2 regions of the Streptomyces sp. 135 genome follow, and region 2 is predicted to be linked to the other one. Evidence: riboswitches for the same ligand, from Rfam matches in the RefSeq annotation. Region 2 holds a riboswitch; the other holds the start of a gene.
What was found. Region 2 has a riboswitch for thiamine pyrophosphate ahead of thiO (glycine oxidase ThiO). Riboswitches for the same ligand answer to the same signal wherever they lie in the genome.

Region 1 (5,095 bases), 2.0 Mb from region 2:
CTGGAAGCCGCCGCCACGCACCCGGACGGCGCGCCCGCCAAGCAACTGGCCCGCGAGGCGGGGCTCGCGCTCCCCACCGCCTACCACCTGCTGCGCACGCTGACCCACGAGGGCTATCTGCGCCGCGAGAAAGGAGTGTTCGTACTCGGCGAGGCGGCCGAGCGGCTCAGCAGCAGCGGGGCGCAGCAGAATCGTCGCGGCACGATCGGTGATGCGCTGGCGCACTGCCGGGACATCATCGGGGTGCCGGTGTACTTCGCGGTCTACCGCGAGGGCGAGATCGAGATCGTGGCGGTCTCCGACACCCCGGGCAATCCCGCGGTCGAGGAATGGGCAGACTTCCGGGAGACGGGTCACGCCCACGCCATCGGGCAGTGCCTGCTCTCCCAACTCGACGACGAGGCCAGGCAGGACCACCTCGATCGCTATCCGGTTCAATCGATCACGCGTTACTCGGTCCGCGACGACCGCACGTTTCTGCGTCGGCTCGAGGCGATGGAGCGGATGAGGCCCGTGGTGGAGCGACAGGAGTACGCGTTGGGGACGGTCTGCGCGGCGATTCCGATCTTGGCGGGAGACACCGCGGCGACCTTGGCCATTTCCGTGCCCGCAGGTCAGGCGGACCGGCTGCTGCCCGCGGCACAGAGATTGCAGCGTGAGATCGGAAAGCTACTAGGGACACTCGCCTTCTCTATCAGCATCTGAAAACTCACTCCTTGTGATCTGGTGTGTACTTTAAGCAAGATGCCATGAGTGTCAGGGAGTTGGTTCCTGGCCACTTGAAGGCCAAGTGACGGGGTAGGGCGCGATGGACGAGACGGTTCAGGCAGAGGTCATGATGAGCTTCCTTGTTTCCGAGGAGCTCTCGTTTCGTATCCCGGTGGAGTTGCGCTATGAGACCGGTGATCCTTTTGCCGTGCGGCTGACGTTTCATCTGCCCGGTGACGCTCCGGTGACGTGGGCATTCGGCCGGGAGCTGTTGATCGACGGGGTGGGCCGGCCGTGCGGGGTCGGGGATGTGCGGATCGAGCCCACTGATCCCGAGTTGATGGACGAGGCGCTGATCAGGCTTCAGGTCGGCCCGGATCAGGCGCTGTTCCGGGTGGGCATTCCGCCGCTGCTCGCCTTCCTGGACCGTACGGACCGGTTGGTGCCGCTCGGGCAGGAGCGGACGCTCGCCGATTTCGACGCGCACCTCGACGAGGCGCTCGACCGGATTCTGGCGGAGGAGCAGAACGCGGGCTGACCGCCGACCGGTGGGCAGATATGAATGGCAGATTGGTGCATTTCGCGGCTTCTCCCGGCTCAAGGGGCCGCGCGGGTCCCTTTCGGCGTCAGGCCTTGCGGCGGCGGCCCTTCCCGCCACGGGAGGAGCGGGGAGCGGGGGTGCCGGTCGCCATGGCCGGGCCGCCGGGACCGGCGGTGGCGGAGCGGTCGGCGGAGACCACCAGGGCGGCCAGCGCGGTGGTCACCGGCACCGACGCGACCAGGCCGATCGAGCCGATCAGGGTGCGCACGATCTCCTCGGCGACCAACTCGCTGTTGGCGACCGTGCCCACGCTGGACTGCGCGATCGAGAAGAGCAGCAGCAGGGGCAGCGCGGCGCCCGCGTAGGCCAGGACGAGGGTGTTGACGACCGAGGCGATGTGGTCGCGGCCGATGCGGATGCCCGCGCGGTAGAGGCCGCGCCAGCCCATGGTCGGGTTGGCCTGGTGCAGTTCCCAGACGGCTGAGGTCTGGGTGACCGTCACGTCGTCCAGGACGCCGAGCGAGCCGATGATGACGCCCGCGAGCAGCAGGCCGCTCATGTCGATGGACGGATACAGGCCGTGGATGAGGCCGGTGTTGTCGTCCGTGTTGCCGGTCAGCGCGGCCCAGCCGATGAACAGGGAGCCGAGCAGGCCGATCAGGAGGAGGGAGATGAGGGTGCCGAGCACCGCGACCGAGGTACGGGCCGTGAGGCCATGGCAGAGGTAGAGCGCGACCAGCATGATGGCGCTCGCCCCGATCACCGCCACGACCAGGGGGTTCGCCCCCTGGAGGATCGCCGGCAGGATGAAGAAGGTCAGCACCAGGAAGCTGATGGCGAGTGCCACCAGGGCCATCACACCGCGCAGCCGCCCCACCACCACGACGGCGAGCGCGAAGATGCCGGCGAGAAGCGCCATCGGGATCTTGCGGTTCACGTCGGTGACCGAATACTGAAGGCCCTCGGGGGCCTTGGGCTCGTAGGCGACCACCACCTCTTGGCCCTTGCGCAGTTGCCGGGGCGAGTCCGGCTGAATGATCTCGGTGAACGTGCGGCCCTTGTCGTCACCGCTGGTCACCTCGATCAGCGCCTTCTTGCAGGTGCCCTCGGCCCGGGACTGGGCGCTCTGGCCCTCGGGGGTGGAGGTGTCGCCGTTCGGCTGGGGCTGCGAGGGGTTGAGGTCCTTGCAGGGCAGTTCCTGCACCTTGGCGACCGTCGCCGACTGTGTCTGCCGGTCGAAGCCGACGCCGGTGCGTTCATGGCTCGGCGTCCCGCCCGGCCACAGGACCAACAGGCCCACGACGACCGCGGTGGCGAAGGGGATCAGCACCGCCGCGATGACCTTGCGCAGGTGCTGGGAGACGGGCGCGGCGGGGCCGTGGCTGTGCGTATGGCCGTGTCCGTGTCCGTGCCCGGAGCCGTCGGGGGACGGGCCGGAGCGGGGCGGTTGTGAGGGCGGAGGCGGCGGCGGGGGTGTGGTGGTCACGGACCGATCATCGCAAGAACGGGAGGGGCCCTCTGTTCAGCGCGCCCGACATGACGCTAGCGTGGAGCCACCTTTGCAATCGCGGGAGCTCGGAGCACCGGGCTGAGAGGGCGCTGACCTCCGTACGAAACGGCACGAGTCGTGCATGAACGTACGGAATCCGCTGCGTCGACCGCCGAACCTGTTACCGGGTAATGCCGGCGTAGGGAGTAGGTCTCATGACCACATCGGACGCACGCACGCCTGCCTCCAGCAGCGACGAGCACGTTGAGAACGCTGTCGCGGCGGAGGCCGGGAAGTCCATCGGCTGGCACAAGGCGTACATCGAGGGTTCACGCCCCGATCTGCGCGTGCCGGTCCGCCAGGTGCACCTCACCAACGGCAAGGCCGTCACCCTGTACGACACATCGGGTCCGTACACCGACCCGTCCGCCGAGACCGACGTCCGCCGCGGCCTGCCGCCGCTGCGGGAGAACTGGATCATCGCCCGCGGCGACACCGAGGAGTACGTGGGCCGTCCGCCCCGCCCCGAGGACGACGGCATCAAGCACACCTCGCCGCGCGGCGGGCTCAAGAACCTCGACGCGGTCTTCCCCGGCCGCCCCCGCCAGCCGCGCCGCGGCCGCCCGGGCCAGGCGGTGACACAGCTCGCGTACGCCCGGCGCGGTGAGATCACGCCCGAGATGGAGTTCATCGGGATCCGCGAGAACATGGACCCCGAGGTCGTGCGGGCCGAAGTCGCCGCGGGCCGCGCCGTGATCCCGGCCAACGTCAACCACCCGGAGATCGAGCCGATGATCATCGGCAAGAAGTTCCTGGTGAAGGTGAACGCCAACATCGGCAACTCCGCGGTCACCTCCTCCATCGAGGAGGAGGTGGACAAGATGACCTGGGCGACCCAGTGGGGCGCCGACACGGTCATGGACCTCTCCACCGGCCGCAACATCCACACCACCCGCGAGTGGGTCCTGCGCAACTCCCCCGTGCCCATCGGCACCGTGCCCCTCTACCAGGCCCTGGAGAAGGTCGACGGCAAGGCCGAGGAGCTGACCTGGGAGATCTACAAGGACACGGTCATCGAACAGGCCGAGCAGGGCGTGGACTACATGACGGTGCACGCGGGTGTGCGCCTGCCGTACGTCCCGCTCACCGCCCGCCGCAAGACCGGCATCGTCTCGCGCGGCGGCTCGATCATGGCCGCCTGGTGCCTCGCGCACCACAAGGAGAGCTTCCTCTACGAGCACTTCGAGGAGCTGTGCGAGATCCTCGCGGCGTACGACGTGACGTACTCGCTCGGTGACGGCCTGCGGCCCGGTTCGATCGCGGACGCCAACGACGAGGCGCAGTTCGCCGAGCTCCGGACCCTCGGGGAACTCAACACGATCGCCAAGCGGCACAACGTGCAGACGATGATCGAGGGCCCCGGTCACGTCCCGATGCACAAGATCAAGGAGAACATCGACCTCCAGCAGGAGATCTGCGAGGAGGCGCCGTTCTACACGCTCGGCCCGCTGACCACGGACATCGCGCCCGCCTACGACCACATCACCTCGGGCATCGGCGCCGCGATGATCGGCTGGTGGGGCACGGCCATGCTCTGCTACGTCACGCCGAAGGAGCACCTCGGCCTGCCCAACCGCGACGACGTGAAGACCGGCGTCATCACGTACAAGATCGCGGCGCACGCGGCCGATCTCGCCAAGGGGCACCCGGGCGCGCAGGACTGGGACGACGCGCTCTCGGACGCGCGCTTCGAGTTCCGCTGGGAGGACCAGTTCAACCTGGCCCTCGATCCGGTCACGGCGCGGGAGTTCCACGACGAGACGCTGCCGGCCGAGCCCGCGAAGACGGCGCACTTCTGCTCGATGTGCGGGCCGAAGTTCTGCTCGATGAAGATCTCCCAGGACATCCGCCGCCAGCACGGCGGTGACCTGGCGGAAGGCGAGATCGAGGCGGGCATGGAGCAGAAGTCCAAGGAGTTCGCCGCCGCCGGCAACCGGGTCTATCTGCCGATCGCCGACTGAGCGAAACCACGTAGGCACGTAGGGGGTGCCCGCAGAGTGTCGCGACGACCGACTCTGCGGACACCCCTGCCTACTCGGGCTTGTGTTCGGGGCCGCCGAAGTCCGGGCTGGAGAAGTCGGGGCTCGAAAAGCTCGGCCGCGATCCCGTCGCCCGGCCGCCGTCCGGGCTGCTGAATCCGGGCCGGTTGTAGCCGAGTTGCGGCATGCGGCCGCCCGCCGCGGCTCCTCCGGCCCCGTGCGACGGCGCGCGGGCCGCGGGAGCCGCGCCCGGATCCGTCAGGGCCTCCCGGAGGAACGGCACGACGCCCCGTTCGAGGAGCGCCTGACTCCAGGCTT
Region 2 (5,095 bases):
CGCACAGGTAGAGCCGGGCGTCGGCGAGCTGGGCGCGCGGGTGGTCGGCGGCCATGGAGAAGTCCCCCCGGTGTCGGTGGGCGTGCGGGCCGCGCGTCGCGCGGCCCGCATCCCGAACGGTGTGTTCAGTCAGACGACGGGCGCCTGCTCAGACGGCGAGCGCCTGGGCGCGGCGCTTCACCTCCGTGCCGCGATTCTCGCTCAGTGCCTGCGCGGGGGTGCCGGGCAGGGTCGGGTCGGGGGTGAAGAGCCACTCGAGCATCTCTTCGTCGGAGAAACCGTCGTCCCTCAGGAGCGTCAAGGTGCCGACGAGGCCCTTGACGACCTTGTCGCCGTCGATGAAGGCGGCCGGCACCTGGAGCGTCCGGTTCTCACCACGGCGTACGGCGATCAGCTGGCCGTCCTTGACCAGCTGGCGTACGCGCGTCACCTCGACGTCGAGCATTTCCGCGATGTCGGGGAGGTGGAGCCAGGCGGGGACGAGAGCATCGGTCTTTGCGTCAATCTCGGTCACCGTCCCAGCGTATCTCTGGCCGGAGGCCTACAGCGGACGGCACCGCGCCCGGCGGTCCGGGGGCGCGTGACCGGGTGCGGGTGCGTGAGGGCTGGGCGCGCAGTTCCCCGCGCCCCTGGCAGGGGCGTTATAGCGCTGCCTTTTTCAGGGGCACCGACGGGTCTGCCGTCAGAGTGGGGTCCAGGCGGGTGCCTGACTCGATCAGTTTGCGGCCCTGGGCCAGGTCCCGGGGGCGGCCCACCGCGAGGACCGCCACCAGGGCGCCGGACCGCAGCCAGCAGACCGACCAGGCCATGCCCGTGGGGTCGCCGCGCCACACCAGCTCGTCCGTCGGCGTGTGATGGCCCGCGTACTGCACGAAGCGGCCGAACTGCTCCGACCAGAAGTACGGCACCGGGTCGTACGCCGCGGGGTCCTCGCCGATGATGTTCGCCGCGACCGTGCGCGGGCCCTGGAGGGCGTTGTCCCAGTGGTGGACGAGCAGTCGTTCGCCGTACCGCCCGGAAGGGAACGAGGCGCAGTCGCCGACCGCGTACACGTCGGGCACCGAGGCGCGCAGGTGGTCGTCGGCCACGACTTCCCCGTGGGCGCCGAGGGCGATGCCGGAGCCGGTCAGCCAGGCGGTCGCATGCACGACCCGGCGCGCGGCCACGTGCTCCACGCAGCACCTCCGGCGCGTCCAGCCCGCGCCCACCACCACGATGTCGTGCTGCGCGGCGAGTACCGGCCGCAGCCGCGCGGCGTCGTCCAGGGTGCGCAGGAGGTGGACGCCGGGAACGCCCTCGGTGCCCGGCAGCCGGATCGGCTCGGCGCCGGTCGCGAGCACCAGGACGTCATAGGCGACCGGGCCCTCGGCCGTGTCCAGCTCATGGTCCGCGGGGCGCACCCCGGTGACCTCGCGGCCCAGGCGGAGCCCGATGCCGAGCGCCTCGAAGTCGATGTCGAAGGCGGAGCCCTCCGCCTTGCCGAGCAGCACCGCCTTGGACAGCGGCGGCCTGTCGTACGGCTGGTGGGGTTCCGCGCCGATCACGGTGACCGGACCGGCGAAACCCCGCTCACGCAGGGCCACGGCGGTCTGCACCCCTGCCATCCCGGCGCCGACGATGACGACGTGCCGCTCGCTCTGCCTCTGCTGCTCGCTCACCCGATCACTGTAGGGCGGCGGACGGCGGCGCCTTCAGAGGCGGGCGGGGAGATCTCTGACACACCGTCACCGCCCATGGCGGCACGGCTCCCCTACTGCCGCGCGGGGCGACGGGCTAGGGTGGCCGGTGCAGAGCACTCGCGGGAGCCCGGACGCACCGGGCTGAGAGGGAGGCTGGGACGGCCTCCGACCGTACGAACCTGATCCGGGTCATGCCGGCGAAGGGAGGGGCTGGACGCCCATGCAGCCACGTACACCACCCCGCACACCATCCTGTGCGCCACCGGCGGAATCGAAGACTCCGACGGACGTCCTCGTCGTGGGGGGCGGCATCATCGGCCTGGTCACGGCCTGGCGGACCGCGCAGCGCGGACTCTCCGTCGCCGTCGTCGACCCCGAGCCTGGCGGCGGGGCCGCGCAGGTGGCGGCCGGCATGCTGGCCGCCGTCACCGAACTGCACCACGGCGAGCAGACGCTGCTCGCACTCAACCTCGAATCCGCGCGGCGCTATCCGGACTTCGCCGCCGAACTGGCCGAGGCGAGCGACCGCGGTGTCGGCGACCTCGGCTACCGCGCGTGCGGCACGCTCGCCGTCGCGCTCGACTCCGACGACCGCGCCCACCTGCGCGAACTGCACGCCCTTCAGTGCCGGTCCGGCCTGGAGTCGCAGTGGCTGAGCGGCCGCGAGTGCCGCCGCCTGGAGCCGATGCTCGCACCGGGCGTGCGGGGCGGGCTACGGGTCGACGGCGACCACCAGGTCGACCCGCGCCGGCTCGCGGCGGCGCTGCTAGTGGCCTGCGAGCGGGCGGGCGTCACCTTCCACCGCGGCTGGGCCGAGCGGCTCTCGGTCGTACGCGACCGGGCCGGGGGAGTCGTCCTCGGGGACGGCACCGAACTGCACGCGGACCAGGTCGTGCTGGCGGCGGGCAGCCTCAGCGGGCGCCTCGCGGGCGTTCCCGACGACGTCCTGCCGCCCGTGCGGCCGGTGAAGGGGCAGGTGCTGCGCCTGACGGTGCCGAAGGCGTACGCGCCGTTCCTGAGCCGCACCGTGCGCGCGGTCGTGCGCGGTGGCGCCCTCTACCTCGTCCCCCGCGAGAACGGCGAACTCGTCGTCGGCGCCACCAGCGAGGAGCTCGGCTGGGACACCACGGTCACCGCGGGCGGCGTCTACGAACTCCTGCGGGACGCCCACGAACTCGTGCCCGGCATCACCGAGCTGCCGTTGACCGAGACCCGCGCGGGCCTGCGCCCCGGCTCCCCCGACAACGCGCCCCTGCTCGGCCCGACGCGGCTGCCCGGGCTCCAGCTGGCCACCGGGCACTACCGCAACGGCGTCCTGCTGACGCCCCTGACGGGCGACGTCATGGCGCACTCCCTGGCCACCGGTGAGCTTCCCGACGAGGCGCGGCCGTTCACCCCGCGCCGCTTCACCGAGCCCTCCCTCGTACCCCCTACGCAGCCACTGCCCACGCAGTCGTTCACGGAGCAACCCGCATGAGTACGCCCGCCTCCAGTACGCCCTTCACCGTTTCCGTCAACGGAGAGGTACGCGACGTGACCTCGGGCACCACGCTCGAAGCCCTCGTCGCCACCCTCACGGCGGCCCACTCCGGTGTCGCCGCCGCCCTCAACGAAACCGTCGTCCCGCGCGCGCGGTGGTCCGGCACCGTGCTCGCCGCCGGTGACCGCGTCGAAGTACTCACCGCAGTCCAGGGAGGCTGATCCGACCATGGCAGACGACCCTTTCGTCATCGGCGGACTCACCCTCTCCTCGCGCCTGATCATGGGCACGGGCGGGGCGCCCAGCCTCGACGTCCTCGAACGCTCCCTCGTCGCGTCCGGCACCGAACTGACCACGGTCGCCATGCGCCGCCTCGACCCCGGCGTGCAGGGCTCGGTGCTCTCCGTCCTGGACCGGCTCGGCATCCGCGTCCTGCCGAACACGGCGGGCTGTTTCACCGCCGGGGAGGCCGTCCTCACGGCCCGTCTCGCACGCGAGGCGCTCGGCACGGATCTCGTGAAGCTGGAGGTGATCGCGGACGAGCGCACGCTGCTCCCGGACCCGATCGAGCTCCTGGACGCCGCCGAGACCCTCGTCGACGACGGCTTCACGGTCCTTCCGTACACGAACGACGACCCGGTGCTCGCGCGCAAGCTCCAGGACGTGGGGTGCGCGGCGATCATGCCGCTCGGCTCCCCCATCGGCTCGGGGCTCGGCATCCGCAACCCGCACAACTTCCAGCTGATCGTCGAGCACGCGCGCGTGCCGGTGATCCTGGACGCGGGCGCGGGCACGGCGTCCGACGCGGTGCTCGCCATGGAGCTGGGGTGCGCGGGTGTGATGCTCGCCTCGGCCGTGACGCGGGCGCAGGAGCCGGTCCTGATGGCGGAGGCCATGCGGCACGGCGTCGAGGCGGGCCGCCTCGCGTACCGGGCCGGGCGGATCCCCCGCCGCCACTTCGCGGAGGCGTCGTCCCCCGCGGAGGGCAAGGCGCGGCTGGATCCGGAGCGGCCGGCGTTCTGAGCGACGGCGGGAACGGTCACAGCTGCGCTGCAGTCCGGCCGCGGGCCCACCGCACCGGCCACGGTGTCGGTGGGGGCTCGTAGACTCCCCTGCGTGGACACGACCCTTCAGGACCCCCTCGTCGGGCAGCTGCTCGACAGCCGTTACCGGATCGAGGGGCGCATCGCGGTCGGCGGGATGGCCACGGTCTACCGGGCCGTGGACACCCGCCTCGACCGCGTGCTCGCGCTCAAGGTGATGCACCCCACGCTGGCGGCCGACGCCTCCTTCGTGGAGCGCTTCATCCGCGAGGCGAAGTCGGTCGCCCGCCTCTCGCACCCGAACGTGGTCGGCGTCTTCGACCAGGGCACCGACGGGGCGTACGTCTATCTGGCGATGGAGTACGTGGCAGGCTGCACGCTGCGTGACGTCCTGCGCGAGCGCGGCGCGCTCCAGCCGCGGGCCGCGCTCGACATCCTGGAGCCGGTCCTCGCCGCGCTCGGCGCCGCGCACCGCGCCGGGTTCGTGCACCGCGACATGAAGCCCGAGAACGTCCTCATAGGGGACGACGGCCGGGTGAAGGTCGCCGACTTCGGCCTCGTACGCGCGGTGGACACCGTCACGAACACGACCGGCACCGTCCTTGGCACCGTCTCCTATCTCGCTCCCGAGCAGATCGAGCACGGCACGGCGGACACGCGCGTGGACGTGTACGCCTGCGGCGTGGTGCTCTACGAGATGCTGACCGGCGCGAAGCCGCACTCCGGGGACTCCCCCGCCCAGGTGCTCTACCAGCACCTCAACGAAGACGTGCCGCCCCCGTCGGCGGCCGTGCCGGGGCTCCCCTTCGCCCTCGACGAGCTGGTCGCCTCCGCCACCGCCCGCACCCCCGACGTCCGCCCGCACGACGCGGTGGCCCTCCTCGCCCAGCTGC

Region 1: linked by a shared signal. The riboswitch ahead of thiC (phosphomethylpyrimidine synthase ThiC) and the one ahead of thiO (glycine oxidase ThiO) in region 2 are both predicted to bind thiamine pyrophosphate.

Annotation. Positions count from the first base shown of each region.
Region 1 is NZ_CP075691.1:4,253,657-4,258,751, reverse strand. It holds gene KKZ08_RS19190 (IclR family transcriptional regulator C-terminal domain-containing protein) at 1-705, shown strand, start outside; gene KKZ08_RS19185 (SsgA family sporulation/cell division regulator) at 809-1,246, shown strand; gene KKZ08_RS19180 (YibE/F family protein) at 1,335-2,735, opposite strand; TPP riboswitch at 2,807-2,961, shown strand; gene thiC (phosphomethylpyrimidine synthase ThiC) at 2,954-4,759, shown strand; gene KKZ08_RS19170 (hypothetical protein) at 4,830-5,095, opposite strand, start outside.
Region 2 is NZ_CP075691.1:2,259,596-2,264,690, forward strand. It holds gene thiE (thiamine phosphate synthase) at 1-55, opposite strand, end outside; gene KKZ08_RS10185 (Rv2175c family DNA-binding protein) at 149-514, opposite strand; gene KKZ08_RS10190 (FAD-dependent oxidoreductase) at 642-1,658, opposite strand; TPP riboswitch at 1,789-1,902, shown strand; gene thiO (glycine oxidase ThiO) at 1,900-3,156, shown strand; gene thiS (sulfur carrier protein ThiS) at 3,153-3,380, shown strand; gene KKZ08_RS10205 (thiazole synthase) at 3,388-4,182, shown strand; gene pknB (Stk1 family PASTA domain-containing Ser/Thr kinase) at 4,276-5,095, shown strand, end outside.